Regions from separate parts of the Streptomyces sp. NPDC039462 genome, predicted to be linked through region 2. Evidence: riboswitches for the same ligand, from Rfam matches in the RefSeq annotation. Region 2 holds a riboswitch; each other region holds the start of a gene.
The links. A riboswitch is a leader RNA that binds a small molecule or an ion and turns the genes downstream of it on or off. The one in region 2 is predicted to bind cyclic di-AMP.

Region 1: linked by a shared signal. The riboswitch ahead of ACZ7LU_RS22390 (M23 family metallopeptidase) and the one ahead of ACZ7LU_RS37365 (transglycosylase SLT domain-containing protein) in region 2 are both predicted to bind cyclic di-AMP.
Region 3: linked by a shared signal. The riboswitch ahead of ACZ7LU_RS33780 (transglycosylase family protein) and the one ahead of ACZ7LU_RS37365 (transglycosylase SLT domain-containing protein) in region 2 are both predicted to bind cyclic di-AMP.
Region 4: linked by a shared signal. The riboswitch ahead of ACZ7LU_RS15535 (C40 family peptidase) and the one ahead of ACZ7LU_RS37365 (transglycosylase SLT domain-containing protein) in region 2 are both predicted to bind cyclic di-AMP.

What each region holds. Positions count from the first base shown of each region.
Region 1 covers NZ_JBVKAO010000004.1:20,798-28,465, reverse strand. Annotated here, with positions in the region: gene ACZ7LU_RS22420 (DEAD/DEAH box helicase) at 1-575, shown strand, start outside; gene ACZ7LU_RS22415 (LamG domain-containing protein) at 768-2,864, shown strand; tRNA gene ACZ7LU_RS22410 (tRNA-Lys) at 3,000-3,072, shown strand; gene ACZ7LU_RS22405 (YceI family protein) at 3,131-3,676, opposite strand; tRNA gene ACZ7LU_RS22400 (tRNA-Met) at 3,881-3,954, shown strand; gene ACZ7LU_RS22395 (PP2C family protein-serine/threonine phosphatase) at 4,052-5,299, shown strand; cyclic di-AMP (ydaO/yuaA leader) riboswitch at 5,521-5,668, shown strand; gene ACZ7LU_RS22390 (M23 family metallopeptidase) at 5,680-6,765, shown strand; gene ACZ7LU_RS22385 (aldo/keto reductase) at 6,895-7,668, shown strand, end outside.
Region 2 covers NZ_JBVKAO010000010.1:32,449-40,116, forward strand. Annotated here, with positions in the region: gene ACZ7LU_RS37345 (hypothetical protein) at 1-54, shown strand, start outside; gene ACZ7LU_RS37350 (DUF5133 domain-containing protein) at 167-397, opposite strand; gene ACZ7LU_RS37355 (catalase) at 583-2,862, opposite strand; gene ACZ7LU_RS37360 (hypothetical protein) at 3,201-3,980, opposite strand; gene ACZ7LU_RS37365 (transglycosylase SLT domain-containing protein) at 4,282-5,001, opposite strand; cyclic di-AMP (ydaO/yuaA leader) riboswitch at 5,006-5,158, opposite strand; tRNA gene ACZ7LU_RS37370 (tRNA-Met) at 6,058-6,131, shown strand; gene ACZ7LU_RS37375 (hypothetical protein) at 6,546-7,668, shown strand, end outside.
Region 3 covers NZ_JBVKAO010000008.1:119,674-127,341, forward strand. Annotated here, with positions in the region: gene ACZ7LU_RS33755 (Ppx/GppA phosphatase family protein) at 1-142, opposite strand, end outside; gene ACZ7LU_RS33760 (DUF501 domain-containing protein) at 139-696, opposite strand; gene ACZ7LU_RS33765 (septum formation initiator family protein) at 740-1,219, opposite strand; gene eno (phosphopyruvate hydratase) at 1,349-2,629, opposite strand; partial or broken gene ACZ7LU_RS33775 (LysM peptidoglycan-binding domain-containing protein) at 2,963-3,166, opposite strand; partial or broken gene ACZ7LU_RS33780 (transglycosylase family protein) at 3,290-3,685, opposite strand; cyclic di-AMP (ydaO/yuaA leader) riboswitch at 3,690-3,841, opposite strand; gene ACZ7LU_RS33785 (LysM peptidoglycan-binding domain-containing protein) at 4,037-5,104, opposite strand; gene ACZ7LU_RS33790 (cytochrome P450 family protein) at 5,224-6,555, opposite strand; gene ACZ7LU_RS33795 (tetratricopeptide repeat protein) at 6,601-7,668, opposite strand, start outside.
Region 4 covers NZ_JBVKAO010000002.1:1,094,621-1,102,288, forward strand. Annotated here, with positions in the region: gene ACZ7LU_RS15520 (lipase family alpha/beta hydrolase) at 1-62, shown strand, start outside; gene ACZ7LU_RS15525 (M23 family metallopeptidase) at 292-1,725, shown strand; gene pcrA (DNA helicase PcrA) at 1,780-4,257, opposite strand; cyclic di-AMP (ydaO/yuaA leader) riboswitch at 4,512-4,667, shown strand; gene ACZ7LU_RS15535 (C40 family peptidase) at 4,676-5,917, shown strand; gene ACZ7LU_RS15540 (hypothetical protein) at 6,014-6,367, opposite strand; gene ACZ7LU_RS15545 (C40 family peptidase) at 6,714-7,668, shown strand, end outside.

The sequences.
Region 1 (7,668 bases), on a different contig from region 2:
GCTTCAGCCGCGACCGTCGTGACGACAACCGCGGTGGCGGCTTCAGCCGCGACCGTCGTGACGACAACCGTGGTGGCGGCTTCCGTCGCGACGACCGTCCGTCCGGTGGCGACCGTGGTGGCCGTTCGTTCGAGCGCCGCGACGACAACCGTGGCGGTGGCTTCAACCGCGACCGTCGCGATGACAACCGTGGTGGCGGCTTCCGTCGCGACGACCGTCCCTCCGGTGGCGACCGTGGTGGCCGTTCGTTCGAGCGCCGCGACGACAACCGCGGTGGCGGCTTCAACCGCGACCGCCGTGACGACAACCGTGGCGGTGGCTTCAACCGCGACCGTCGTGACGACAACCGTGGCGGCAGCTTCCGCCGTGACGACCGTCCGGCCGGCGGCCACCGCGGCAGCGACCGTCCGTTCAACCGCGACCGTCGCGACGACCGCCCCGCCGGCGGCTCGGGCGGCTTCCGCTCCGGCGGCCACGACCGCCCGTCGTACAACCGCCGCGACGACCGCTCCGGCTCCGGCACGGGTTCGTTCGGCCGCCGCGACGACAAGCCGCGCTGGAAGCGCAACGGCTGATCGTCGGTCAGCACCTGTAACCAGGTCCGTCTGAACCGAGGGGCCCGCACGACGTACGCGTCGTGCGGGCCCTTCGGCGTGTCCGGGCCGCCCCGTCACGGACCGCGTACCGATGTCAGTACCCACTGTTACCTTCGAGCACGTTGGGAAGGGCGGTCCGGTGGGGAGCCGGGCCGACAGGGAGGGGACCCCGTGGTTCGTCATGCCTTCGTGCGCTGCGCAGTCGCTGTCGCACTCGCCTCGTCAGCCGTCGTCGCCACACCATGGGTGGCCGGGGCGGCGGAGAACCGGCCGCCGGAGCAGCCGGCCCGAGCCGATCTGAGAACCGCCGACACGGAGTGCGTCGCCGGCGCCGAGAGACCCTATGTCCGTACGCGGCCGCAGCTGAGGGCGGTGCTCCGCGATCCGGACGCGCAGCCCGTCTCCGCGGAGTTCGAGGTGTCCTGGCAGGACGGGGACGGTGAGCGGCAGGTGCGCTCTGCGCGGACGACGTCCAAGGGGAGTGGTTCGTCGTTCAGCTGGTCCGTTCCGGAAGACCTGCCGGCGCTCACCGAGGTGAGCTGGCGGGTGCGGGCCTTCGACGGTACGGCGTGGGGGGCGTGGAGCGCCGAAGGAGGCCCGGGCGGCTGCGAGTTCGTGTACGACGACGAGATGCCCGCGAAGCCTTCGGTGGCGTCGCCGCAGTATCCGGACGACGACGCGTGGCACGACGGGGTCGGCGTGCGCGGCACGTTCACGGTCGACTCGGACTCCGACGACACGGTGGCCTATGTCTACAGCTTCACGGGGGAGACGCCGAAGACCGTCGCGCCCGTACGGCCGGGTGGACCGGCCGAGTTCAGCTGGCTGCCGGAGCGGGAGGGTCCGATGACGGTCAGCGTCCAGGCGCAGGACCGTGCGGGGAACAGGAGCGATCCGACGAGGTACCAGGTCCTCGTGAAGAAGGGCAGCGCACCGGCCGCCCACTGGAAGCTCGCCGACCCGGCGGGGTCCTCCGAAGGCGCCGCCGAATCGGGCGGCAGGTCCGCGAAGGCGGGCTCCGGCGTCGCCTTCGGCGCCGAAGGGCCGACGCGTACGGGGGTGGGGTCGGCGGTGCGGCTGGACGGTTCGGCCGACGCGTATCTGTCGCCGGGCGCCCCCGCCGTGGACACCGGCGGGGCCTTCGCGGTGAGCGCCTGGGTGCGGCCCGACGAGGTGGGCCGGGGCATGGCCGCGGTGAGCCAGGACGGTGACGGGGCTGCGGCCTACCGGCTGGGGACCGACGGCGACGGGTCGTGGTCCTTCGCGCTGGGCGGGCCGGAGGGCGCTGCCGTACGGGCGAAGGGCGGCACTCCGGAGAGCGGGGAGTGGGCGCAGCTGACAGGTGTGTACGACCCGGCGGTGAAGACGGCCCGGTTGTACGTGAACGGCCGCCTCGTCGACAAGGCGGAGAACGCTCCGGCGCCGCGGGGAAGCGGTGGCGCGCAGATCGGCCGGGCCCTGGGCGAGTCCGGGCAGGGCGGGAACTGGGCCGGCCGGATCGCCGACGTACGCGCGTGGAACCGGGTCGTCGTCCCGGCGGAAGCGGCGGACCTCGCGGAGCGCGCGGCCGTGCGTGCGGGGCGCTGGCAGCTCGAGGAGGCGTCCGGGGGAGCGAGCCCCGAGGAGGGCGGCGGACAGCCGTTGAAGCTGGGCGGTGACGCGAAGATCCGCCGCGACGACCAGTCCTGTGACCCGGCCATGGACCCCGAGTGCGGTCCGGGGGACCCGGCGATGGTGGGCGAGGGGGAACTGCTCCTGGACGGCGACGGCGACTTCGCCGCGACCGGCGCCCCGGTCGTGGACACCGGCGACAGTTTCTCGCTCGCCGCACATGTGCGGATCGACCCGGCCGCCGAGGACCGGACGATGACGGTCCTGTCCCTGCCGGGCGAGCACAACGACCTCGCCACGCTGCGGTACACGCCGCAGCGGCAGATATGGGAGCTGACCCTGGCTCACGAGGACCGGGCGGGAGCGGAGACGACGACGCTCAAGGCGGACAACAGCTGGGCCTCGCCGGGTGACCCGCACCACCTGGCGGTGGTGTACGACGACGGGGCCGACGAGGTGCTGCTGTACGTCGACGGCACACCGATGGCCCGTGCGCCGTTCCACCACGCGTGGCGGGCCGAGGCCGGGCCGCAGGTCGGCCGGGCCACGACGGCGGACGGCCGGGGCGAGTACCTGCACGGGGCCGTGGACGACGTGCACGCCTACGCGGGAGTGCTCAGCGAGCAGGATGTGGTGAGGCTGGGCGTGTCGATCTGACACGCGGCGGGAGGCTGCCGCGGAGGCTTCCACAGCTCCGCGGAACCTCCCGTTCCGCAACAGCACTGGTCCTCGACGGCGATACCCGATCGGATGACGGGCCCCCTCCCGCTATGCTCGGGGGTGCACCGACGAGGACCGTTAGCTCAATTGGCAGAGCAGTGGACTTTTAATCCATTGGTTGTGGGTTCGAGTCCCACACGGTCTACAGAGAAAGCCCAGTTCGGAGTCGTCTCCGAGCTGGGCTTTCGGTGTGTTGTGGGGGGTCAGGGGCGGCGGAGTGCCGCGATTTCGAATTCGACCGTCACCTTCGGGCTGACGAAGAGTACGTCTGCGGCGTTCGCGGTCGCGCCCCAGTCCTTGCGGTTGATCAGGACGCTGCCCTTGAAGCCGACGCGCAGGTCGCCCTGTGCGTCGTTCTCGCCGCCGGTCGTCTCGACGGTCAGGGTGAGCGGCCTGGTCGTGCCGCGCAGGGTCAGGTTGCCGGTCACCTTGAAGGTGGTTCCGTCTACCTGCTCCACCTCGGTGGACGCGAAGGTGATGACGGGGTGGTTCTCCGCGTCCAGGAACTTGGCGCGCACCGGGTCGTCGCGGAACTTGTTGTGGCTCTGCAGGCTCTTCGATCGGATCGTGAGCCGGATGGCGGACTTCGAGGGGTCGTCGCCGTCGAGCTGGGCACTGCCCTCGAACTCCTCGAAGTGCCCACGGACCTGGGGTCCGACCGAGTGCCGGGCGACGAAGCCGATGCGGGTGCGGGCGGTGTCGAGGACGTACTCGCCGCTCAGCTCGCTGAGTTTGGTGATGGTTGACATTGCTTGGTCACTCCCGGTGGGAAAGAGGCAGTAAGCGTTCGGTGCAACCGGTCACTGGAGAAGGCGTCGTGGAGCGTGGATCGACCGTGGAGGCTCGAACATACCGCCGGGGTCGGCACCCCTCCGGGCTGCTCGAGCGCAGGCCCACCCTGAGTCAAGTGGTTCGACGCACCCCTCCGGATGGCGTACTGTTGGGTTTACCGACGCGGGGTGGAGCAGCTCGGTAGCTCGCTGGGCTCATAACCCAGAGGTCGCAGGTTCAAATCCTGTCCCCGCTACTGAAGGCCTGAGGCCGGGAAGCATCAGCTTCCCGGCCTCAGGTGTTTTCCGGGCCCGTAACCCGCTCGGCCCACACCAGGTCGCACCCTCCTCCCGCTGCGGGAACCCTGGGTGGAGCGCGGTGATGGGCGCGGAGTCGGCGGGAGACAAGCGGTGGGGCAGCGAGGAGTACCCGACGGCAGAGGGGTCAGGGGGGACAGAGGGGCCAGGGAGGCCAGGGGGGCCACCGGTACCGAGCGCGCCTTCGTGCGGGTCCTGCCTCTCCTGCTGCTCATCGTCGGTGTCGCCTACGACGTGTCGACCCCGCCGGAGTTCACCGCCGCCCCGCTCTTCACGGCGGCCCCGCTGATCGCCGCTCCCTTCTACTCGCTGCTCAGCACTGTCCTGACCGGCGCGGCGGCCACGGGCGCCGTCCTCTTCCTGCACTACTTCCTGCACTACGGCAACCGCGTCAGCAGCCATGTCGAGGCCGTCACCGAAGTGGTCACCGTGGCGACCGTCGCCGCCCTCGCCATCGTGATCAACCGTGTCGTGCGCCGCGGCAACGACCGGCTCGCCATCGCCCGCTCCATCTCCGAGGCCACCCAGCGCGCCGTGCTGCCCGCGCCGGACCCGCGCATCGGCGGGCTCGACATCGCGGCACGGTACGAGGCCGCGCAGGCCGACGCGTTCATCGGGGGCGATCTGTACGCCGTGCAGGACACCCCGCACGGCGTGCGGCTCATCGTCGGTGACGTACGCGGCAAGGGCATGGGCGCGGTCGCGGCGGTCGCCGTCGTCATCGGCGCCTTCCGGGAGGCCGCCGAGCAGGAGGCCACCCTGGAGGCGGTGGCACAGCGCCTGGAGCGGGCGCTGGCGCGTGAGGGCACCCGGCGCGACGGGCTCGACGCGTTCGAGGGGTTCACCACCGCCGTCCTCGCGGAGATCCGGCACGGCGAGGGTTCCGTACGCCTGATCAACCGCGGGCACCCGCCACCGTTGCTGCTGCGCGGTGACGGGCGGCTGTGCGTCATGTCGGCGAGCGAGCCCGCGCTGCCGCTCGGCATGGGGGACCTGGGGGTCTGGCCGGACCGGGCGGACGAGTCGGAGTTCCCGCCCGGCGCGACGCTGCTCTTCTACACGGACGGCCTGTCGGAGGCGCGGGACGCGGCGGGGGAGTTCTACGATCCCGCGGCGCGGCTCGGCGGGCGGATCTTCCCGGGCCGGGGCGGCCCGCACGCGCTGCTCGCCGCCCTGGCGGGGGAGGTGCGGCGGCACACCGGGGGCGCCATGACGGACGACATGGCGCTGCTCGCGGTGCGGCGGCCCGCCGCCGGCGATCCGGAGGTCACCGCCGGTGACTGAAGTACACCCCTCCGCATAACAACTGACACACTGTCAAGGAAATGTGAAGCTCCGGTGTTTGAAGGCCGGGGGTCAACTCGCCCCGGTCCGCACCCTCGTGTCCCGGTACGTACACGCGATCAGCGTTAACGATCAACCGGAACGGCTTGGAATACGGACCCCCTGTCTATTAACGTTCGATAACGCAGCGCGGTCGTCCCAGCCGTCACTAGAGGCGGCTCCGCGCGCACGCGCCTAATCCCGCAAGGGAGCCGGGGAACCACCAACTTGGGGTGAATCGGGCAGCTGTGCCTCCGTGCCAGGTGTTCGTAGGAGACCTTCCTGCTCCGAACCCGTCAGCTAACCCGGTAGGCGAGAAGGAAGGAAAGGAGCGCGCCCCAGTGGCGTCCAACCGGCCTGCCCCCCGAGCCGTGTACGTGCCGAATGACGACGACTTCGGCTCGTACGACGAGGGCCCCCTCGACACCTTCGAGGAGTGGAACCCCACCGAGGAGTCCATCCGCCCCGTCCGCGGCAGGCACCGCGTGCACAAGAAGGGCGGCGGCGGGCTTGCCCGCAGCTCCACCGTGCTCGGCGTGGGCGTCATCGCCGCCGTCGGCGCCGGCGGCATCGCCACCGCCCAGGACGGCAAGCCGCCGGTCTCCATATCCTTGCCCGACCTGCCGGGCGTGGGCGCCGTCGCCGACTCGCTGCCGGCGGCCGAGTCCCTGCCGGGCGTCGGGTCCCTGATGTCCGAGGACTCGCCGGAGACCACCACGGTCGCGGCCGCCGCTCCGCTCACCGCCGCCGGTGTCAGCACCGCCGACGCCGAGCAGGGCACCACCGACGCGGGCGAGGCGCTGCGCGCCCGCATCATGCAGCAGGCCGAGAACCAGCAGGAGCAGGCGGACACCGCCGTGCGGACCGCGGCCGAGGAGGCCGCCGTCAAGAAGGCCGCCGAAGAGGCCGCCGAACAGCAGAAGGCGGCCGAGAAGGCGGCGGACGCCAAGGCCGCGGCCAAGAAGAAGAAGGAAGAGGAGGCCCGGAAGGCGAAGGCCGAGGCCGAGCGCCGCGCCAAGCTCGCCAAGAGCTACGCCATCCCCACCTCCTCGTACACCCTCACGTCGCACTTCGGTGACGCCGGTTCCATGTGGTCCTCCGGGCACCACACGGGTCTGGACTTCGCTGCTCCCACCGGTACCCCGCTCAAGGCGGTGCACACCGGCACTGTCAAGGAGGCCGGCTGGGCGGGCGCGTACGGCTACCGCACCGTGCTCGAACTGGAGGACGGCACGGAGATCTGGTACTGCCACCAGTCCTCGCTCAACGTCAGCGCCGGCCAGAAAGTCAGCACGGGCGACGTCATCGGCCGCGTCGGCGCGACGGGCAACGTCACCGGGCCCCACCTCCACCTGGAGGTCCACACGCCCGGCGGCTCCGGGATCGACCCCCTCGGCTGGCTGCAGAGCAAGGGCCTGAACCCCTGACCCGACTCCGGGACGCAGCCCCCACCCCCTTCTGAGAGACTCCGGCGGTCCTGGCGACAACCCCCCGACGCCAGGGCTGCCGGTCCGGCCGAACGGAATTCCGTTTCCGGCGCCGGTGTTGAGGGACATATGACTTCTCTACGCCCGCTTGGCTCTTCCGACCTCGAGGTCTTCCCGCTCTCCCTCGGCGGCAACGTCTTCGGCTGGACCGCCGACCGGACGGCGTCCTTCGCCGTCCTCGACGCCTACACCGCGGCCGGCGGCAACTTCATCGACACCGCCGACGTCTACTCGGCATGGGTCGAGGGCAACCGGGGCGGCGAGTCCGAGACCCTCATCGGCGAGTGGCTGACCGAGCGCGGCAACCGCTCCGACGTCGTCATCGCCACGAAGGTCGGCGCGCACCCCGAGTACAAGGGCCTCTCCGCGACCACCGTCAAGGGCGCGGTCGACGCCTCCCTGCGCCGTCTCGGCACCGATTACATCGACCTCTACTACACCCACTACGACGACCCGTCGCTCCCCGTCGAGGAGATCATCGGCGTGCTCGACGAACTGGTGCGGGCCGGCAAGGTGCGGGCGATCGCGGCCTCCAACATCACCCCCGAGCGGCTCCAGGAGTCGCTCGACCTCTCCGACCGCGAGGGCCTCGCGCGGTACGTCGCGCTCCAGCCGCACTACAACCTCGTCTCCCGCGACACCTACGAGGGCCCGCTCCAGGAGGTCGCCTCCCGCTCCGGCCTCGCCGCCGTCCCCTACTACGCGCTCGCGTCCGGCTTCCTCACCGGCAAGTATCGCGGGGGCGCCCAGGTGGAGAGCGCGCGGAGCGGCCGGGTCGAGGAGTACGTGGGCAGCGAGCGGGGCGACCGTGTCCTCGCCGCGCTCGACGAGATCGCCGGGGCG
Region 2 (7,668 bases):
TGGACCCTGACCACCGGCCCCCGGACCCCGCACGACGAGACCGCCCAGGCCTGAGAAGGACCCCGCACGCAAAGACCGCGCAGGACCCAGAAGGCCCCCCGCACACGTCAGCCGCCGCCCCCCGGGTGGGGGCGGCGGCCAGGGGTGCGAACGCGGCGCGGCGTGCCTAGGACACGACCAGGGCGGAGCCGCCTTCGGGGGAGAGCGCGGCGAGCCGGCTGCGGGCGGCCTTGAGGGCGGCGCCTATCTCGCGGGTGCCGGTCGACACGCACAGTGTGTAGGCGACGTCCTCCATCCGCTGACGGGCTTCCTTGGTGCCCTTCTCGGCGTGCACAGCACGCAGCGTCTCGTACTGCTCGACCAGGTTCTTCAGCACCACGGGGTGTGCCATCAGCATCAGAGGCCTCCTCATCGCCACTACTCGCCGGGGGGTGTGCACCGCCCCTTGTGCCCCCGATTCAGATCGGCATTCCCCCACAAATCAGCATTGTCGCCCCGGTCGGCGACACCCTCCAGTCGAGCCACCGAGGGCCCGGCGGGGCCAGCGTCCCGCCCCCGCCGGGCCCTCGGTCCCGCACGCCGTCAGAGGGCGGGGGTGAACCGCTCCCAGGCCCGGTGCGCGCCCAGCAGCCCGGTGACCGCCTCCAGCACCGCCTCGGGGCCCGCGCCGTTGACCACGCCCGCGGCGTCCGCGGGCAGCCCCGCCGCCTCCAGCGCGGCCGCGCCGCGCCCCCAGGCCCCGATGGCCTTGCCGTGCCGGAACGCCTCCATGAGCATCAGCAGCAGCCGCGGCTCGACCCCGGTCAGCAGGGCCGCGCCGTCGTCCGCCTTGGCATCCCGGGCCCCGTAGGCGTCGGGCGCGGGGGCCGGCGCGCCGGCCAGCAGGAGGGCGTCGAACTCGATGGACCGGGCGGTGGCGAAGGTGCGCTGCACGGCGACCGGGTCGCCGTCGGGGTCCAGGGTGCCGCCGGCCGGGGCGATGACCAGCGGCACCATGCCCGCGTCCAGGACCGCCCGGCGCACCGTGCGCACCCCCTCCAGGTCACCGACACCGTCGGTGACGATGCCGACGATCCGGCCGTCCACCGGCCACTGCCGGCCCAGCTGGGACAGTGCCGGGCTCGGTTCGACCGCGGCCGGCGCCACCGACGGCTCCGGCGCCGGCAGCCCCAGGCCCGCGGCGACCTGCGCGCACAGCTGCGAGTCGATGTTGGCCAGCACCTGCAGGCCGCGCTTCTTGATCCCCTCGTTCCAGCACTTGCCGAGCTCGAAGGTGTAGGCGGCCGCGATGTGCTCGCGCTCGGTGGGCGTCATGCTGAGCCAGAACTGCCGGGGCTGGCTGAAGTGGTCGTCGAAGGTGGCCGCCGCGTCACGCACCTTGCGCGAGGCCGGCACCTCGGCCGGCACCTCGATGTAGGCCCCGGTGTCCGCGCCCGCCAGGAACGGGCAGCCGCCGTCCACCGAGTTGGGCCGGTAGGGCGCCGCACCCCGGTGCACGGCCGTCTGGTGCATGCCGTCGCGCAGCATGTCGTTGACGGGCGCATGGGTGCGGTTGATCGGCAGCTGGGCGAAGTTGGGCCCGCCCAGGCGGCTGATCTGGGTGTCGAGATAGGAGAAGAGCCGCCCCTGCAGCAGCGGGTCGTCGGTGACGTCGATGCCCGGGACGAGATGGCCCGGGTGGAAGGCGACCTGCTCGGTCTCGGCGAAGTAGTTCGAGGGGTTGGCGTTCAGCGTCATCAGCCCGATCGGCTGCACCGGCGCCAGCTCCTCGGGCACGATCTTCGTCGGATCCAGCAGGTCGATGCCCTCGAACATCTGGTCCTCGGTGTCGGGGAAGGTCTGCACCCCCAGCTCCCACTCCGGAAAGGCCCCCGCCTCGATGGCGTCGGCCAGGTCACGGCGGTGGAAGTCGGGGTCCACCCCGCCGGTGATCTGCGCCTCCTCCCACACCTGGGAGTGCACACCCAGCCGGGGCTTCCAGTGGAACTTCACCAAGGTGGTGGCGCCCTCGGCGTTGACCAGCCGGAAGGTGTGGACGCCGAAACCCTCCATCATCCGGTACGAGCGCGGGATGCCGCGGTCCGACATGTTCCACAGCGTGTGGTGGGTGGCCTCGGTGTGCAGGGTCACGAAGTCCCAGAACGTGTCGTGCGCGCTCTGCGCCTGCGGGATCTCCCGGTCCGGATGCGGCTTGCCGGCATGGATGATGTCGGGAAACTTGATCGCGTCCTGGATGAAGAACACCGGGATGTTGTTGCCGACCAGGTCGAAGACACCCTCGTCGGTGTAGAACTTCGTCGCGAAGCCACGGGTGTCGCGCACGGTGTCGGCGGAGCCGCGCGAACCGAGCACGGTGGAGAAGCGCACATACACCGGCGTCTCCACCCCCTCGGCGAGGAACCCCGCCTTGGTGATCCCCGCGGCACTGCCGTACGCCCGGAAGACACCGTGCGCGGCCGCCCCGCGGGCGTGCACCACCCGCTCGGGAATGCGCTCGTGGTCGAAGTGAGTGATCTTCTCCCGCAGATGGTGGTCCTGCAGCAGCACCGGACCGCGCGGACCCGCCTTCAGCGAATGGTCGGTCTCATACAGGCGCGCCCCCTGCGCGGTGGTCAGGTAGGCCCCCTCCTGGGCGACCTTCTCCTGCGGCACCCCGGTGGGCTGTCCCGTCGGACTGTAGGTCTGCGGACCGCGCTGGTCGGCCTTGGGCGGCAATGGCTCGCGCGGCTCGGTGGGCTCCTCCACCGGCACCGCCTCCGGGCCCGGGGCACCGGGAATCTCGTTACCGGACCGCATGGCGTTCTGGACCTTCTGCACAGCCTTCTCCGCGGCGGCCGACACCGGGTTCTTCTTCTCGCTCACTGGATTCCGATCGTTCGAGACGGGACCGCGCCACGCACAGCGGCGCGTGACACGCGGCAGGGGCGCTATCGCGAGACGACGGGTACCCCACGACTTCTTGTGGGACACATGTACTGCGCCGTCCGGGCCCCTCGCCCGACCCGCCCGGCCGGACCCCGCCACCGGAACTGCCGCACGGCAGCAGGCATGACGGCAGGCCGGCCCGGCCGGCCAGCCGTCATGCCTGCTGTCCCCCGCCTGCCCTCACCCGACCACCGGCGACGCCGCCGGAACGCGACCGGCACCGGCCTGCCGCAGCGAGACCATGAGCAAGGTCATGAGCAAGGCCATGAGTGAGGTCATGCACCGGCCGCCGCGGGCTGCTCCTCACCCTGCACCGCGCCGCCCTGCTTCTTGCCGTCCTGCTCCTCGCCCTGCTTCCCGGCCGGTGCCGAGGCCGCCTGCGCGGGCACCGGCGCCGCAGCGGCGGTGTAGAACACGGACGAGCCCTGCTTGCTGCGCTGGGCCTGGCTCTTGGCCACCAGCCCTTCGAGCGTGGTGCGCACCACGGTCGTCTTCACGCTGCGCTGCGGGTGGGCCTGGCCCAGGGCCGTGGCGATCTCCGCCGCCGAGCGCGGCTCGCTCTGCTCGGCGAGATGCCCGCGGATCAGCTCGACCAGCGTCGGCTGCGCCGGCTTGGCGGGCTTGGCGGCCTCGGCCTTGCCTGCCTCGGTCTTGCCTGCCTCCTTGCCGGAGCTCTTCGCGGCCCCCTTCCCGGCGCTCTTCGCAGCGCCCTTCCCGGCGCCCTTGCCCGCGGCCGCCTTCTGCGGAGCGCTCGTGGTCACCCGCGCCCGCTTGCCCGCCGCGGCGGAGCCGGGCGACTTCTTCTTCGTACGGGGGGCGGGCACCGCGGCCCGCTCCTGCGGGGCCGCCGGCTCCGGGGCGGCCGGCTCCTCGCCGAGCGCCTGCTGGATGCTGACCAGCACCGCGTGGTCACGCTGATGGGCCGCCAACTGCTCCTGCAAGGAGGCGATTTCCGCGCTGAGGCGCTGCTGCTCCTTGGCGTTGCGTTCGAGGTCGGCACGGACTTGAGCGGTGTACTGCGATGTCAGTTCGGTGGCGGAAACGTTCTCGGACATGGGGCGCACAACCTTTCCCGGACCTGGGGCCGGAGTTGAAGAGCCTGCTGCACATGTGTGCTTCCCGGGACCGGGGTTGGGGCCCGGGCCTGCGGGGTGACAGCAATATTCAGTACACAGATGCCCTGACACGGCGATAGTACGGACAACCGGAGCGGCCCATTCTCCTTGAGCATGCTGTGAACCGACCCGTGTTTGCACAGATCCGATGACATGGGCGGCGGCCTGACCACGCGAAGAGCCCCGGAACGCCATGCGTTCCGGGGCTCAGTCACCGACCGGGGAGGGGTGGGGGTGCGGTCTAGTAGGGGCCGTTGACGTTGTCGATCGAGCCGTACCGGGCGGCCGCGTAGTTGCAGGCGGCGGTGATGTTGGCGACCGGGTCGTAGCTGTCCGTCGAGGTGCCGGGCACGTGGTAGGCGGAGAACGTGGGGCCGATGACCTGCAGGAGGCCCTTGGAGGGGGTTCCCGCGACGGCGTTGGAGTCCCAGTTGTTGATGGCCATCGGGTTGCCGGAGGACTCCCGCATGATGTTGCGGTGGATGCCCTCGTAGGTGCCGGGGATGCCGTGCTGGGCCATGATGTCGAGCGACTGCCGGATCCAGCCGTCGAGGTTGTTGGCGTAGGACTTCTTCACCGCGGCGGGCTCGGCGGCGTTGGCGCGCTCGGAGCGGTCCGCCCGCTCGGGGGCGGCCGGGGCCTTGGTGCCCAGGGTGAGCTTGAGGCCGGGGTGGATCAGCTTCGGGTCGTCGCCGAGGACGCCGCGGTTGTCCTGGTACAGCTTCTGCCAGCCGCCGCTCACGGAGTGCTCCCGGGCGATCCCGGCCAGGGAGTCACCCGCGACGACGACATAGGTCTTCGGGGCCGCGGCGGGCTTGGCGGCCGCGGCGGCCGGCGCGGCGGCGGCCGTGGTGGCGCCGAGCACCGGAAGAACGAGCACGGCGCCGCCCGTGCCCGCGGCGGCGATGCCCCGGGTGAGCGGGCTGGACTTGGGGCGGCGGTGCTTACCCTTTGCGGGCATGACGAATTCCTCTCCGTCGCCTGCGGGGTGAGCTGTCGGGTTCGGACGGGAGATGTCCGGTCGCAGCGAATGCGACTTCACCCCGAGCCGTCCCGTCACCGGGATCGGCGGCTTACCTGGGTCCCCCGCTCCTGCCGTGCGTAAGTGAGTGGGTGTGGGTGGGAGAGTTTCCGGACAGCGGCAGGATTCGGCGTTCCATCCGGATTGACGGTGACGTTAGGCGAGAAAGCCGGTGCGGAACAAGGCCGGAATTCGAATGAGGGGAATGCACGGGGCCCTTCCCGGGCCCTCGCGACCCCGCCCTCTCTTTGATCGAAAACTCAACTCTCTTTGCGCAGAACGAAACCGCACACAGCGGCCCGCGCCGCCACGGGCCGCCGGGCGTGACCCATTTCACTGGACGGGAGACGGGTGGCATGCGGCACGGCCGGGCAGCAGAGGGCGGCATTTCGCTCAAGTCATCCACAGAGCGGTCAAATCCTTACCTAGGCTACTAAAGCCTCAAGGTTGCCCGATTCGGTGGAATACGGACAGGAGCAAAGGTGGCCATTCGCGGCAGAACGGTCATACCTCCGGCCGGGGTCGACCTGTCGGCCTGCCCGGTCCGTCCCGGGGTCCGCTCGTGGGGGAGCGGCAATCGCTGCCGTCGTGAGACAACAGCGAACACCACGTCAATAACGCTTCTGGCAAGGGCTTGTGGGGACCGGACGCCCGCAACTCGTCCCCGGCGGGCAGGCGGAACGGCATGCCCGGTAAAGAAAGTGACGCCTGCCCAGAAAAGAAGAACAGTCACCGCAACGGCGCCCACCCGACCGGCCTGAGGGATTTCCCTTTCCATTCCGACGAAAACTGACAGGGGAACGAAAAGCGGCCCGGGGGCGGATGTGAAAGGGAAATGTTCTGCGGCTGTGTACTGCACGGCCGGGCAAGGCACTTGCCGGCCTGTCCGCGTACAAGATGCCGCCCAACCGGCGTCGGCCGCCGCCCGCGGATGCCTGCGGTGCCCGCACCGTGGTGCGAGGGACCTCCCAAGTGGCGTAGGGTGAAGGAACACGACGCGGGGTGGAGCAGCTCGGTAGCTCGCTGGGCTCATAACCCAGAGGTCGCAGGTTCAAATCCTGTCCCCGCTACTGCAACAGCAGGGTCCGGATCCCATGTGGGTCCGGGCCCTGCTGTGTGTTACCGGCGGCCGCGAAGCATCCGGCCGAACCGGGCATGAGGCGGCCTCTCGTCCGAAGCGACAGCTGAACTGCCGGTCGGAGCACCGCACATGACCGGCATGGCGGTGACGGGTTGGCTGACGATGGGCCGGAAGAGAACCTGGCCGTGCCTGCTCGCCTGCGCAGACCTGGAACTGAATGTCTGCCGCCTGAACGTCATGGGCCTGCCGGACAGCCGACATGACTGCTCCGCACGGCCCGCAGGGGCGGCACCACTGACACCGACACCCTGACAGCCCTGACCCGCGCCACCAGTCGCACAACCATTCGCCCACCCCACCGGTCAAACGCGCGACACACACAGCAAGATCCGATGGGGGAGTCTTGAAGAAGTTCACGGCGGCGCTGACCACGGGCCTCGTGGTCTGCACTGCCACACTGGTCGCCGCACCCGCGGCGCACGCAGGGGACGGCGATTCGCGCAGCCGCACGGAAACCCTGCAGGAGGGCGGCAAGCTCTACGCCCTCTACGAGCATATGTCCGCGCGTTTCCACCCCAGGGACGTCACGCTCGAGATCCACGCCAAGAACGACCCCGAGGTCCTCGCCAGTCTCCGCCTCACCGGCACCGAGACCTGCCCCGACACGGGCCAGTGTTACGAGGACACCTTCCGCTCCGAGCCGGTCACCCTGCCCGCCATGGGCGCCTACGTGATCGACGTCGTGGCCAGGGACGGACAGCCCGACGAGATCGTCCAGCGGTCGACCGGCTTTCTCAACTATGGGCTCAACCCCAAGTTGACCCTCACCAGCAGCCACCCCTGGATCTCCTACGACAACCCGACCGCCAAGGTCACCGGGTCCCTGGTGGCCGAGGATCCCCGCACCCACGAGGTGAAGCCCTTCGCCGGGGTGGGCATGTACTACCGCGCCCGGGAGACCCGCAGAGAGGGATGGGTGTGGACGAACGCGGCGGGGCGGTTCACCACGTCGGGGTACTCCGGTGAGGGCGGCACCGACGTCACCTATGAGTACATGTTCGACCAGCAGTACGAGTCGCTCCACCTGCCCTTCCGCCGGCAGGAACTGAAGCTCAAGGTCGACGCCCCGGCCGGCACGGTCACCGCGCCCTACGGCAGTGACATCCCGGTCAGCGGCAAGCTCACCCGCATCGCGGACGACGGCACCGAAAAGCCGCTCGCCGCCGAGGTGCGGATCGGCACCGAAGGCACCGGAGACCCCGGCAAGATCGTGGTGAGCGGCGAGAACGGCGCCTTCTCCACCGGCTACACCGTCCGGCGCAGCGGCCCGGTCAGCGTCCAGCCGAGTGCGCGGAACTGGTTCACGGCCCCGGCCCCGCACTCCTTCACGCTGGCCACGCCCCCGCGCACGAGCGAGCTGACGGACGTCAAGGCCACGGTGAGCAAGTACCGCAAGGTCACCTTCACCGGCAAGCTCGGCGTCACCCAGGGCACCTACCCGGCGGGCACCAAGGCACAGGTGTCCA
Region 3 (7,668 bases), on a different contig from region 2:
CCGTCCTGTCGACGCCCTGGCCGAGCCGGACGATCGTCATCCGCCGGTCCAGGTCGACCAGTTCGCCCGTGGCCGGGTCGGCGTCCGCCACCAGGAGGCGGATCGAGTTCGTGCCGCAGTCGATGGCGGCGACGCGGGTCACTCGGCGCCCCCGTCGGCGGCGGCGTCGGCGGTGGCGTCCGTGCACGGCGTGACGCACGGGCCCTTCGCCCACCACTCAGGGAGCATCGCGATGGCCTCGTCGCCCAGCGGGTTCACACCGGGGCCGGCGGCCAGCGAGTGACCGACCAGGACGTGCAGGCACTTCACGCGGTCCGGCATGCCGCCCGCGCTCGGGAAGCCCTCAAGGACCTCGATGGCGTCACGGCGCGCGATGTAGTCCTCGTGCGCGGCGCGGTACTGCTTCGCCAGCTCCTCGTCCGTCGTGAGCCGCTCCGACATCTCCTTCATGACGCCGTTGGCCTCCAGCGTGCCGATCGCGGAGGCGGCCCGCGGGCACGTCAGGTAGTACGTCGTCGGGAAGGGCGTCCCGTCCGGGAGGCGCGGCGCCGTCTCGACGACGTCCGGCTGTCCGCAGGGGCAGCGGTGCGCGATGGCCCGCAGGCCGCGCGGCGGTCGGCCGAGCTGCTGCTTGAAGGCCTCGACGTCGGCGTCGGTGGGCTCGGTGCGCGGGGTGCTCGGCGGGGGCGTTTCCATGCCTGTCTTTCGTGTCGGTACGGGTCGGGTACGGATCGGGGAGTCAGTCGTCGGGGCGGTCGGCCTTGTCGACGCCGTCCCAGACGTTCGAGTACCAGGGGCGCGCTGCCGCCCCCTGGTCCGTGCGGCGGCTCTGTGCCGCCGCCGGGTCGATCACCGTGAAGCCGGTCTCGCCCGGCATCACGTAGTGCAGGCGGTCGCGGATGCGCTGCTCCGCGTACGCGTCGTCCTGCCAGCGGGCCTTTTCGTCGCGGAGCTTCTCGACGTCCGCGCGGTGCTCGGCCTGCTGTCTGCGCAGGTCGTCGATCTCGGCGCGCTGCGAGACGTACTGCCGCATCGGGTACGCGAGCGCGACGACCAACGAGCAGAGCACGAGCGCGAGAAGGGCGGCCCGCCCGGTGAGCCGGGAGCGGCGGGCCTGGCGCTTGGTCTGGGAGCGGTAGACGCGCTCCGCGGTCTGCTCACCGAGCAGCCGCAGACGGGTCGCGGTGGAGAACCGGTCCTTGGTCCCGGCCTTGGCCATGGTTCCGCCTCCCCGGCGCAGCGCCTGCACGTACGTACGTCCCCGCACACGGTACGGGACCATGTGCGGGGACGTAGGTAACCCGGCGTCACTGCCGGGCTTCGTGCGTGATCAGCCCTGAAGCGGTGATCAGCCCTTGAAGCGCGGGAACGCGCTACGGCCCGCGTAGACCGCCGCGTCGTCGAGGATCTCCTCGATGCGCAGGAGCTGGTTGTACTTGGCGACGCGCTCGGAGCGGGCCGGGGCGCCGGTCTTGATCTGGCCGCAGTTGGTGGCGACGGCGAGGTCGGCGATGGTGACGTCCTCGGTCTCGCCGGAGCGGTGGGACATCATGCACTTGAAGCCGCTGCGCTGGGCCATCTCGACGGCGTCCAGGGTCTCGGTCAGCGAACCGATCTGGTTGACCTTGACGAGCAGGGCGTTGGCCGAGTTCTCCTCGATGCCGCGGGCCAGGCGCTCCGGGTTGGTGACGAACAGGTCGTCGCCGACGAGCTGCACCTTGTCGCCGAGCTTCTCGGTGATGGCGTTCCAGCCGGCCCAGTCGTCCTCGAACAGCGGGTCCTCGATGGAGACGAGCGGGTACGAGGCGACGAGCTCCTCGTAGTACTCGGTCATCTCGGCGGCCGAGCGCTCCTTGCCCTCGAACTGGTACTTGCCGTCCTTGTAGAACTCGGACGCGGCGACGTCGAGCGCGAGCGCGATCTGCTCGCCGGGGACGTAACCGGCCTGCTTGATGGCCTCGAGGATGAGGTCGAGGGCGGCGCGGTTGGAGTCCAGGTTCGGGGCGAAGCCGCCCTCGTCGCCGAGGCCGGTGGAGAGGCCCTTGTCCTTCAGGACCTTCTTCAGCGTGTGGTAGACCTCGGTGCCCCAGCGCAGGGCCTCGGAGAAGGACTCCGCGCCGATCGGGGCGATCATGAATTCCTGGATGTCGACGTTCGAGTCGGCGTGCGACCCGCCGTTCAGGATGTTCATCATCGGGACGGGCAGCAGGTGCGCGTTCGGACCGCCGAGGTAGCGGAAGAGCGGCAGGTCGCTGGCCTCGGAGGCGGCGTGCGCGACGGCGAGCGAGACGCCGAGGATGGCGTTGGCGCCGAGCGAGCCCTTGTTGTCGGTGGCGTCCAGGTCGAACATCGCCTGGTCGATCAGGCGCTGCTCGGTGGCGTCGTAGCCGACGAGCTCCGGGCCGATCTGCTCGATGACGGCGAGGACGGCCTTCTCGACACCCTTGCCCTGGTAACGGTTGGGGTCACCGTCACGGAGTTCGATGGCCTCGAAGGCACCGGTGGAGGCACCGGACGGGACGGCGGCACGACCGGTGCTGCCGTCGTCGAGGCCGACCTCGACCTCGACCGTGGGGTTGCCTCGGGAGTCCAGGATTTCCCGGGCTACGACGACGTCGATGGACGGCACGAGCATCTCCTTCTGGGAGTGTGACGCGTAAACACGATTACGCCGGGCCGCTTCGGCCCTGCGTCTCCTGAGCCTAACCGGCTCCGGGCCTTCGGCCAGCCGACCGCCCGTCCCCTGGGACGACACAAGGCCCATATGGCGCGGAAACAGGGCGTAAGGCCATGTTCTCTACTCGCTAGTAGCGAACAAGAGGGGCCGGAGGCGGCGGAGGGAACGGGTGCGGACATGCCCCCGCCCCGGTGCGTACGGGGGATACGCGCACCGGGGCGGGGAGCCCGTGGGGACGGGGGGTACGGCCGTGCGTCCGCCGAGGCACGGCCGTGACCGGCCGGGTCAGCTCAGGTGGAGCTGCTGGCCCGGGTAGATGAAGTCGGCGTCGTCGATGATGTCGCCGTTGAGCTTGTAGACCTTCTGCCAGCCGCCCTTGACGTCGTGCGCCTGGGCGATCTTGGACAGGGTGTCGCCCGTCTTGACCTTGTACTCGCCGTCGCCCTTCTCGACCTTCTTGCCGGTCGGGGTCTCGACGGTCTTCTTGGTCTCGGTCTGCGGCGTCGGCTGCGGCTTGGGAGCGGCCTGCTTCGGCGCGGCCTGCTGCTGCGGAGCGGCCTGCTGCTGCGTCTGCTGCGGCTGCGGCTTGCTCTGCTGCTGCGGGGCCTGCTGCTGCGAGCCGCCGCCGTTGTACGCGGCGCCCGAGAGGCCGACGCCACAGCTCGGCCAGGCGCCCTTGCCCTGGCCGGCGAGGACCTTCTCGGCGATCTCGATCTGCTGGGCCTTGGAGGCCTTGTCGGCGGTCGGCGCGTACTTCGTGCCGCCGTACGCGGCCCAGGTGGACGGCGAGAACTGGAGGCCGCCCTGGTAGCCGTTGCCGGTGTTGATGGACCAGTTGCCGCCGGACTCGCACTGGGCGACGGCGTCCCACTCCTGACCGGTGGCGGCGTTGGCCGAGCCGGCCGCCATCAGCGGGGCGGCGACGGCGGCGCCGGTCACGCCGACGAGCGTGGCGACACGAGTGGCCTTGGACGGGCGACGGTGCTTGCCCTTGCCGGAAAGCAGCATGAGTTCATCCCCTACACCGACGCCTGCGAGGTGAGCTGTCGGGTTCGGGCCGATGTGGTTGCCCGGCCGCACTCTCGCGAGTGCGGCTTCACCCCTAGCCGCATGACACGGCACTTACCTTGGGTCCCCCGCTCCTGCCCACGGCGCTCTTGAGCGACGACTGTTCCCGTCCGGCCGTTGGCAGGATTCGGCGTACCGACCGGCGGGGCTCACCAGTGGCGAGCGGTCACGACCGTAGACACGCTCCCCACCGAATTTCAAAGACGATCAGGGCTTCTGAGACCCATCTCTCACTCGCGCCAAACCGGACAACACCGGCCAAGTCCCCCGCAGACGCATCGTCAAATCCCGTTACTTTTCGCCCACATCGAGGCTCTGACCGGGGAGGATGAGATCCGGGTCGCCTCCGACGGTCTTCTTGTTCTCGCTGTAGAGCTCGTGCCATCCGCCGTCGACCCCGAAGTCGTCCGCGATGACCGAGAGGTTGTCCCCGGAACGCACGGTGTACGTCCCGTCGGCGAGCTTCTCGGAGCGGTCGGCGCCGCGCGAGGCGTGCCGTCCGGGGCGGTCGCCGGCGCTGTCGCTCTCGTCCGCGCGGTCGCCGCGGTGGCGGCCGGAGGAGGAGCTGTTGGGGTCGGTGGCGTCGTCGGCCGGGTCGGTCGACTTCTCGGGCGCGGGTGAAGTGGTGTCCTTCTGGCCGGACTTGCCGGAGTCGCCCTTGCCGTCGGCGTCTTCGGCGTCGCCCTTGCCGCCCTTGCCGTCCTTTTCGCCGGACTCGTCGTGATTCTTCTCTCGCGAACCGTCGCCGGAGGCGGGCGTGTCGCTCGCGTCGTCGGAGGGCCGCTCCGGGTCGGCGGAGTCCGTGGTCTCGCCGGAAGACTTGTCCGTCCCCTTCTCGGGGGCCTTGGAGTCCTTGGAACCCTCGGGCTCCTTGGCGTCCTTGGAATCCTTGGAGCCCTCGGGGTCCTTGGAGTCGGCCGAACCCGTCGAGTCGGAGGGCGTCGGGGTGACGGGCCCGCCCGGGTCGACGTCGGCCGCGGCACCGCCCTTGCTGAGCCCGGCGATCGGGGCACAGCTCGGCCAGGCCGCGGTGCCCTTGTCGCGGAGGATCTTCTCGGCGACGGCGATCTGCTGCGAGCGGCTGGCCTGGTCGGGGCTGGTCGCGTAGTCGAGGCCGCCGTACGCCTCCCACGTCTCCTGCGAGAGCTGGAGGCCTCCGTAGTAGCCGTTGCCGGGGTTGGCGCTCCACGCGCCGCCGCTCTCGCACTCGGCGAGCTTCTCCCACGTGGTGGTCTCGGCGGCGCTCGCGCTGGTGGCGCCGAGCAGCGGGATGGCGATGGCTGATCCGGTGACACCTGCCGCGACGATGAGGGCCGGGGCCTGGCGGGGGCGTCGGTGACGACCATTGCCGGAGAGCATGCGGGTGCCTTTCAGGAGACTGCAGCGACGACTTGGGCGCCTGGGGCGCTCAAGTCGTCGTGAACGTAGCCGCAGTCGAACGCTTGTCACAAGTCGATGCAGCAGAGATCACGTGAACATCACAGTCCTGACGGCCCGTCAGTGGGGTGTACGCCGGGCACCGTTTTCTGTGCGGTTGTGAACTCCACGGGCAGCGTGCGCAGTCCTCGCATGATCAGCCCGCCACGCCACCGCAAATCCGCGGGATCCGCCGCCAGTTGCAGGTCGGGAAGGCGTCGCAGCAGGGTCGCGAGGGCGGTGCGGCCCTCCAGGCGGGCGAGCGGGGCGCCGAGGCAGTAGTGGATGCCGTGCCCGTATCCGAGGTGCTGATTGTCACGGCGGGAGAGGTCGAGGGTGTCGGGATCGTCGAACCGGGCGGGGTCGCGGTCGGCGGCGGCGAGCACGACGAGGACGGGGTCGCCCGCCGCGATGTCCTGTCCGCCGATGCTGAGCGCCTCGGTCGCGAACCGCCAGGTGGCGAGCTCGACGGGCCCGTCGTAGCGCAGCAGTTCCTCGATGCCGGTCTCCAGGAGGCCGGTGTCGCCGTCGTCCAGCGCCCTCTGCAGCCGCTCGCGCTGCTCGGGGTGGGTGAGGAGGGCGTACACGCCGTTGCCGATGAGGTTGACGGTGGTCTCGAACCCGGCGAAGAGGAGGATGAAGGCCATCGCGGCGGCCTCGTTCTCGGTGAGGTGCTCGCCGTGGTCGGAGGCCTTGATGAGGCCGGAGATGAGGTCGTCGCCCGGTTCGAGGCGCTTGCGGTGGATGAGCTCGGCGAGGTAGCCCCGCATCTTCTTGACGGACCGGGCGACACCGCCCCTGGGCCCGCCCCCATGTCGGATCATCATGCCCGCCCAGTCGCGGAAGTCGTCCTGGTCCTCGCGGGGGACGCCGAGCAGGTCGCAGATGGCGTAGATGGGGAGGGGGAAGGCGAACTCGTGGATGAGGTCGGCGCTTCCCTCGCGGGCGAACCGGTCGATGAGCTGGTCCGTCAGCTCCTGCACCCGCGGCGCGAACTCGGCGACGCGGCGCGGCGTGAACGCCTTCGCGACGAGGCGGCGCAGCCGGGTGTGGTCCGGCGGGTCGATGTTGAGCAGATGCGTCATCAGCTCGGCCTTGCGCTCGCCCGGGATGCCGGTCTTCCCCTTGGCGTGGGCGGGCTCGGCGTGGTGGGCGGGATTCTTGCTGAGCCGCTGATCGGCAAGGGCCTGCCGCGCATCGGCATACCGGGTGACCAGCCAGGCCTCGACCCCACTGGGAAGCCGCTGCTTGCTCACGGGCTCGTGCTCGCGCAGCCAGGCGTACGCGGGATAGGGGTCGGTGGCGAACTCCCAGCTGAAGAGTTCGGGCTGCGGGGTCGCCCCGGGCGCGGGGGTGGCTCCTGCGGGGCAGGTCGCGGGCGGCTGGTCGTGCATGCGGCGACCGTATCCCTAGGGGGAGCCGGGGCTCTTCCTCGGGCGTCAGTCGAAGTGAGGGTCCGGGGAGTGGATGGAGAGGGGGCCTGTGGGGCGGAGGGGGCCCTTCAGGCGACGGGTCGCTGAGGCGTCGCCCTCGGATTGGGCGATGCGGAAGTAGTGGACCGCCAGGTGCTGGTGGACCTGGCCGAGCAGGGCGGCCGCCCCGGTCTCGCCCGCCTTCGCGGCGGCCGTGAGATAGGGGAGCGCCTCCTCGTACGCGACCCGGGTCGCGAGGAGGTGGCCGAGGCGGCCGGCCGCCCGGGAGTGCCCGCGGTCGGCGGCCTTACGGAACCAGTCCTCGGCGGCCGCCGTGTCCCCCTCGTCCCCCGCCAGCAGGCCGAGCCATGACATGGCGTCCGCGTCCCCGTTCGCGGCGCGGGGCATGAGAGTCAGCCGGAAGGCGGTCACCAGACCGCGCAGCTCGGCAGGTTCATGCGGCTCCAGTTCCTCGTACGCGCGGACCCACACGCCGTCCGGCACCGGCTCCGTCAGCTCGGAGCGGGCCGCGTCCGCGATCAGCGAGCCGTACGCCCGCCAGGTGCCGGGCCACTCCCCCGGTACGAGCAGGCCCGTCACGCCGTGCCGGGGCGCGGTGGCCCAGGCGAGCGCCTCCTCGAACGTCTCCTCGGACGTCGCCCCGGTCACGAGGGGGCCTTCCAGGTCGTACTCCTCCTGGACCTTCCTCAGCAGTTTCGGCGTGACGCCCCGGGTCAGCCCGCACCGCGCCAGGTCGATCGCCGCGCGCACCAGGAGGTGGCCGAGCAGCCGCGTGCCCGCGCGGCGCGCCCTGCGCCACTCCTCCCACAGGTCCGGGCCGAGGGCGAGGAACTCCGTGATGCCGAGGTCCCCGCGCCAGCGGACGGCGTCCGTCAGGCGCGGGTCGTCGGCCGTCGCGAGCCGCGCCAGCTCCGCCTCGCTCCACTCGGTGGGCACCTCGACGGTCTGCGCGACGCTCAGGACGCGGGCGGCCGGATGGTGTCCGAAGCGGTGTCTGTCGTACGCCTCGTCCCGCATCGTCGCCAGGACGAGGACGCGGTCATGGGTGAGCCTGGCGAGGACGCCGGGGGTGCC
Region 4 (7,668 bases), on a different contig from region 2:
TCGACCTGGCGAATCCAGGAGCCGACGCCAAGAGCGCGCCGGGCGGACTGACGGTCGCCTGACCCGGCCCCGCCTCACCCGTCACATCCCGCCCCCACACCCCCGCACACCCCTGCCTCTATCGAACGAACCTCGAACGCAGAGCCAAGGCTGTGCCCACAGTCCCCCGAAAGACGGCCGAATGCCCGTTTCCTGAAACCGTGAAACCTGCCGAAGATTGTCGCGCCCGTATACCGCCGGGTACAGTCGCCGCACTGCTCTGCCCCTGCTGCCGAGGCGAAAGAGAAGTTGGTGAACGACCGTCACCCGTCGGGGAGCTCGACTCCCCCGTCCTCGGCACCCGGCGCCGACCAACCGCACTACACGACGTACGACCAACAGAGCGCCCAGCACGGCGGGTACGGCTACGACACCTACTCCACCGGCAGCTTCGCCACCACCGGTTTCGACACCGGAAGCTTCGACACCGGTACTTTCGCCACCGATCCGCTCTTCGGTGACATGCCCGGCGCCGGCACCGGCCACGACACGGGCCAGTGGACGACCACCACGGCCACCACGGCCCCGCCGCAGCGGACGACGCTCGCCCAGGACCCGTACGCCGCGCAGTACTACGCCGACACGTACGACACCGGCAGCTACGACACCGCCTCCATGTGGTCGACCGGTGGCTACCAGCAGCTCGCCGACATCCCCTCGCAACCGGGCCCCGACTCCACGGGCCAGTGGGACACCACCGCCTGGGACCAGACGCCGCAGCCCGGCGAGTGGGACACGCAGACCTTCGACACGAGCGCGTACGACCCGCACGACGCTGCCCCGCCGCACGAGGCAGAGCAGCCCGACCCCGACCAGTACGAGCTCGACGCCGACACCGACGCCGCGTACGGGACCACCGATCCCGAACCGGCCGCCGCGGACTCCCGGAGCACCGCTCCCCGCACGTCCCGCGCCACCCGCGGAAAGAGCGGCGGCGACGGCCGCTCCAGGACCCGCCGACGGACCCCCGCCAAGCGCTCCGCCCTGTTCACCGTCGCGGTGCCCTCGGCCTGCGTGATGGGCGTCGCCGGTGTGGCCGCCGCCTCCGTGGGCAACTTCGGCGCGGACGACGAGAAGAAGGAAACGGCGGCATCGGCTCCGGACGCCGCGCCCGTGCAGCCCTCCGCCGCCAACAACAAGCTGGACACCCAGCTGGCGAACCTCTCCGCCGACGCCGGCGACTTCGCGGACCGCGCGAGCCGCACGCAGGAACGCATCGACCTCAAGGCCGAGAAGGTGGCCGCCCAGAAGAAGGCGGCAGCCGAGGCGGCGCGCAAGGAGCGGCTGCGCCCCAAGTTCGCCCTGCCGGTCAAGCAGCACGGGCTGAGCGCCTACTACGGCCAGGCGGGCGTCAACTGGATGTCCGCGCACTCCGGCATCGACTTCCCGGTGTCGTACGGCACGGAGGTCCTCGCCGCGACCGACGGCACCGTGTCGACGAAGTGGAACAGCGCCTACGGCAACATGGCGATCGTCACCGCCAAGGACGGCACGGAGACGTGGTACTGCCACCTCTCCACGCACAAGATCTCCAGCGGTCCCGTGAAGGCGGGCGAGCCCATCGCCTTCTCCGGGAACTCCGGCAACTCCACAGGACCGCACCTGCACTTCGAGGTGCGGCCCGGCGGCGGCTCGGCGATCGACCCGCTGCCGTGGCTGCGCAGCCACGGCCTCGACCCGACGTAACCCCCGGGGGTCACTCTCCGGCCGCCGCCCCGGGCGTCCCAGATCCGCCAGGCGTCAGAGCTTCTCCACCGGCGCGTACCTCAGCAGCAGACGCTTTGGCTTCGGCTCTCCGAAGTCCACCGTCGCCTCGGCGTTCGCACCCGTCCCCTTCACCCCGACCACGGTCCCGAGGCCGAACTGGTCGTGCGTGACCCGGTCGCCGACGGCGAGCGACACCACCGGCTTCTCCGACGCGCGGCGCGTGGCGAAGCCCTGCGCCCCGCCGGAACGCGAGCGCGAGGAGGACAGCGACGCGGCGATCCCCGCGGCGGGCCCGGACGACACGGGCGCACCCACCGAGCCGGTCCGCTTCCAGTCCAGGTGCGTGTCCGGGATCTCCTCGAGGAAACGCGACGGAGGGTTGTACGACGGCTGACCCCAGGCGCTGCGCATCGAGGACCGCGTCAGATAGAGCCGCTCACGCGCGCGTGTGATGCCCACGTACGCGAGCCGGCGCTCCTCCTCCAGCTCCTTGACCTGCCCGAGGGCGCGCATGTGCGGGAAGACGCCGTCCTCCATGCCGGTCAGGAACACCACGGGGAATTCGAGGCCCTTGGCGGTGTGCAGGGTCATGAGCGTGATGACTCCGGAGCCGTCGTCCTCCTCGTCGGGGATCTGGTCGGAGTCGGCGACCAGGGCGACGCGCTCCAGGAAGTCGGAGAGCGTGCCGGCGGGGGCGGCCCCCTCCTCGCCCTCGGCAGCCGCGCTGTTGTCCTGCTCGAACTCCAGCGCCACGGCCGCGAGCTCCTGGAGGTTCTCGATGCGCGTCTCGTCCTGCGGGTCGGTCGAGGCCTGCAACTCGGCGAGGTAACCGGTCCGTTCGAGGACGGCTTCCAGGACGACGGCAGGGCCCGCGCCGGACTCGACGATGGTCCGCAGCTCCTCCATGAGCGTGTTGAAACGCTTGACGGCGTTGGTGGAGCGGGCCGCCATTCCGTACGCCTCGTCGACGCGGCGCAGGGCCTGCGGGAAGGAGATCTTCTCGCGCTGCGAGAGCGCGTCGATCATGGCTTCGGCACGGTCGCCGATGCCCCTCTTCGGTACGTTCAGAATGCGGCGCAGCGGGACCGCGTCCTCGGGGTTGGCGAGGACGCGCAGGTAGGCCAGCACATCGCGGACCTCCTTGCGCTCGTAGAAGCGGACGCCGCCGACGACCTTGTAGGGCAGGCCGACACGGATGAAGATCTCTTCGAAGACACGGGACTGGGCGTTCGTCCGGTAGAAGATCGCGACGTCGCCGGCCTTGGCCTCGCCCGCGTCGGTGAGGCGGTCGATCTCGTCGGCGACGAACTGGGCCTCGTCGTGCTCGGTGTCGGCGACGTATCCCGTGATGCGGGCGCCCGCGCCCTGGTTGGTCCAGAGGTTCTTGGGGCGGCGGCTCTCGTTCCGCTCGATGACCGCGTTCGCGGCGGTGAGGATCGTCTGCGTGGAGCGGTAGTTCTGCTCCAGGAGGATCGTCGTCGCGTCGGTGTAGTCCTCCTCGAACTGGAGGATGTTGCGGATGGTGGCGCCGCGGAAGGCGTAGATGGACTGGTCCGCGTCACCCACGACGCACAGCTCGGCCGGGTCGTCCTCCTCGCCTCCGGAGGGGCCGACGAGCTCGCGCACCAGGGCGTACTGCGCGTGGTTGGTGTCCTGGTACTCGTCGACCATGACGTGCCGGAAGCGGCGCCTGTAGTGCTCGGCGACGTCCGGGAAGGCGCGCAGCAGGTGGACCGTCGTCATGATCAGGTCGTCGAAGTCCAGCGCGTTCGCCTCGCGGAGGCGTGACTGGTACATCGCGTAGGCCTGGGCGAGGGTCTTCTCGAAGCCGTCGGCGGCCTGTCCGGCGAAGTCCTCCTCGTCGATCAGCTCGTTCTTCAGGTTCGAGATCTTGGCGCTGAAGGACTTCGGCGGGAACTTCTTCGGGTCGAGATCCAGGTCGCGGCAGACCAGGGCCATGAGGCGCTTGGAGTCCGCGGCGTCGTAGATCGAGAAGGAGGAGGTGAAGCCCAGCTTCTTGTACTCACGGCGCAGGATGCGGACGCAGGCGCTGTGGAAGGTGGAGACCCACATCGCGTTCGCCCGGGGGCCGACGAGCTGCTCGACGCGCTCCTTCATCTCGCCCGCGGCCTTGTTCGTGAAGGTGATCGCGAGGATCTGGCCCGGGTGCACGCCGCGCTCGGCGAGGAGGTACGCGATGCGGTGGGTCAGCACACGGGTCTTGCCGGAACCGGCGCCGGCCACGATGAGCAGGGGGGAGCCGGCGTGCACGACGGCCGCGCGCTGGTTCTCGTTCAGCCCGTCGAGGAGCGACGCCGGGTCGATGACCGGGCGCGGGGCGCCGTCGCGGTAGTGCGACTCCCGGGTCATGGGCGCGTCGAACTTCCCGTCGAACAAATCGTCCGGAATGGGCTCCGGAGCGCTGTCCTCGGGCGGCGGCGGGGGCGCTTCGTCCGCGGCCCGGGAGGGCTGCAGGTCCGCCAGGAAGCTGTCATCAAAGAGGCTGCTCATCGCTTCCCGAGTCTAGGCGGCCCCACTGACAACCCGCTGCGGTTCCGGACACACCCCCGCCCACCTACTCCGCGCCCACAGATGATCACACTCCGCTACGCCTCGCGCCGTCTCAGTCGTGTCCGCGTCAAGGGTCTCGTAAAGTCACGAAAATGTATCGGGCATATCGAACATCAACCTTCACAGGGGCCTCACGGGTTGGCTAGCGTGCCCGGCGGGCCACTCGCCCCCCACCGGCGAACCCCGCCGGGAACGGGTGGCCTCCGCCGAGTCCGACGTGTTCGGAGCCGGGGACCCACCAGAACCTTGGGGTGAATCGGTCCCGTACGAAGTACGGGACTGTAGGGCAGCCTTCCGAACCACCCGCCCGAACCCGACAGCTAACCCGGTAGGCGGTCTACGGAAGGAGTCGCCTCCCTTGGCGTCGCACCGCAAGCCGCGGACCCGTTCAGCCGGCCTACGCACGGCCCCCGCCCTCGGCATCACGACGGCGGCCCTCACCTCCGTCGCCCTCCTGGCACAGAGCGCGCAGGCGGCGCCCTCCGCGCCGGCGAAGCCCAGCCTCGAAGAGATCCAGAAGAAGGTCGACGAGCTCTACCAGCAGGCCGGCGTGGCCACCCAGAAGTACAACTCGGCCAAGGAGCGCACCGACAAGCAGCGCAAGAAGGTCGACCGTCTGCTCGACGACGTGGCCGAACGCACGGACGAGCTGAACGACGCGCGCAAGGAGCTGGGCTCCTTCGCCGCCGCCCAGTACCGCACCGGCGCCGTCTCGGAGACGGCCACGATGATGCTCGCCGACGACCCGCAGGGCTACTTCGACCAGAACCACCTGGCGGACCGGCTGACCACGCGCCAGAAGAAGGCGGTCGACGACTACCAGGCGCAGCAGGCGTCGGCGACCGAGCAGCGCACGAAGGCCGCGAAGAGCCTCAAGACGCTGAGCGAGTCGCGGGACGACCTCAGGACGAGCAAGCGGACCGTCCAGAAGAAGCTGGGTGACGCGCGGGAGCTCCTCTCGAAGCTGACCGCCGAGGAGAAGGCGCGGCTCGCGGAGATCGAGCGGAAGAAGAAGCAGGAGGCCAAGCGCAAGGCCGAGAAGCTGGCCCGCGAGCAGGCCGCGGAGGCGGAGCGCGAGCGGAAGGCCGAGGAGGCGGCGCAGCGGGAGAAGGAGCGGGGGGCCGACCAGGGCTCTGGTTCCGGATCCGGTTCCGGTTCCGGTTCCGACGCGGGCTCGGGTTCGGGTTCGGACTCTGGCACCGGCACCGGTGGCACAGGCACCGGCTCCGGAAGCACCGACGGCAGCTACGCCACCAAGGCCGCGAAGGTCATCGACTTCGCGGAGGCCCAGATCGGCAAGCCGTACGTCTGGGGCGCCACCGGCCCCGACTCCTACGACTGCTCCGGACTCACGCAGGACGCCTGGAAGGCCGCGGGAATCTCCCTGCCGCGCACCACCTGGGACCAGGTGAAGGTCGGCACGACCGTGAAGACCGCCGACGCCAAGCCGGGTGACCTGGTGTTCTTCTACGACGACATCAGTCACGTGGGGATCTACATCGGCAACGGCAAGATGGTCCACGCCCCGAAGCCGGGCGCGAACGTCCGCGTCGAGTCGATCTACTACATGCCGATCCACAGCGTGGTGCGCCCCGCATAAGGACGAAGCACGCTCTTGAGACCGACGCACCCCACTACGCGCGCGTGGCCCGCATCCTCCCCGGATGCGGGCCACGCGCGCGTGAGGCGTGAAAACTCAGGTCCACAGCACCGCGATGAAGATGTTCGCCGTGGTCAGCAGGCCGACCGCACCGAACATGCCCTTGTCGACCTTCTCCTCGTCCCGCTTCACATAGACCAGCGCGAGGATCACGATCAGCAGGGCCAGCTTGATGCCGATCTTGACGTTGTTGACCGTGTTGTCGTCCGCCTGGTTGAGGCCCACCAGGACCACACCGGTGACGAGCATGATCAACGCGCCGTGCAGCATGCCGGGGCTGAAGCGCGCGGTGCCCTGGCCCATCTGCTTCATCTGGGTCAGGAAGCCGCCCAGGAGCGAGGCGATGCCGATGATGTGCAGGCCGACGAAGAGATGGATGAGTAGGTCCATGAGGCCGGAGCCTAGCCGGGCCTCGGGCCGGGCGTGGCAGGCGCCCCCATAGCACCACACTCCGGCCGGGCAAGCCGGAAACGAGCCATCGGTCACGGCCGCGCACCAAGCAGCCGCCGTCCCGCGAACGGCACGGTCGTTGTCGGTCACTGTCCGCCCACTTCCGCCAGTTGCGCGCACTCCCTCACCAACCCGTGACGGTCGGGTTTAGCGTCCTGCACCAGGTGACCGGCTCCCCAACCGCCGTCCGAACCCGGGACGGCTGTCGGTCGCCACCGCCGAGAAAACCGGCGGCGGCCCGTCCCCCTGTGCGGGCCGCCGCCGGACACGTAAGGAGCCCCACTTCGTGGCAGCGCACCGCAAGCCCAGACAGCGCTCGCTCAGCGGCAGCACGGCCCGCACCGCCGCAACCCTCGCCCTCGCCGGAGCCGCGTCGGCGACCGCCCTGGACGGCACGGGGCACGCGGACCCCCGGCTCGGCCCCGCCGAGGTGAAGTCCAAGGTCGACGCGCTCTACCGCGAGGCGGAGACAGCCACCGAGAAGTACAACGGCGCGAAGGAGAAGGCCGAGAAGGCCGAGAAAGCGCTCCGCGAGCTGCGCGACACGGCTGCCCGCAAGACGGAGAAGCTCAACACCGCCCGCGACAGCCTCGGTTCGTACGCCGCCGCGCAGTACCGCGCAGGCGGCATCGACCCCTCCGTGCAGCTCGCGCTCTCCTCCGACCCGGAACAGTTCCTGGACCGCGCGGCACGCGCCGACCGGGCCGGCAGCCGGCAGGCCCTCGCCGTCCGCGATGTGCGGAAGCAGCTCCGGGAGATGGACCGGCTGCGCGGCGAGGCCGACGACCGGCTGACCGCCCTCCGCGCACGCCAGGCGGAGCTGGACAAGCACAAGAAGACGATCACCAGGAAGCTCGGCGAGGCGAAGCGGCTGCTGTCCCGGCTCACCGCCGAGCAGCGCGCGGAGCTCGCCGGCCGGGAAGAGGACGACCGCGCCTCCCGCTCGGACACCCGTGACGCCTCCCTGGGCGCCGCCAAGGCCCCCAACGCCCGCGCCGCGACCGCCGTCTCCTACGCGTACAAGGCCATCGGCAGCCCCTACGTCTGGGGCGCCACCGGCCCGAACGCGTTCGACTGCTCGGGGCTCACCCAGGCCGCGTACCGCTCGGCGGGGGTCGCGCTGCCCCGCACCACGTACGCCCAGATCGACTCGGGCAAGCGCGTCTCCCGCTCCGAACTACGCCCCGGCGACCTGGTGTTCTTCTACTCCGGCATCAGCCACGTCGGCCTCTACGTCGGCA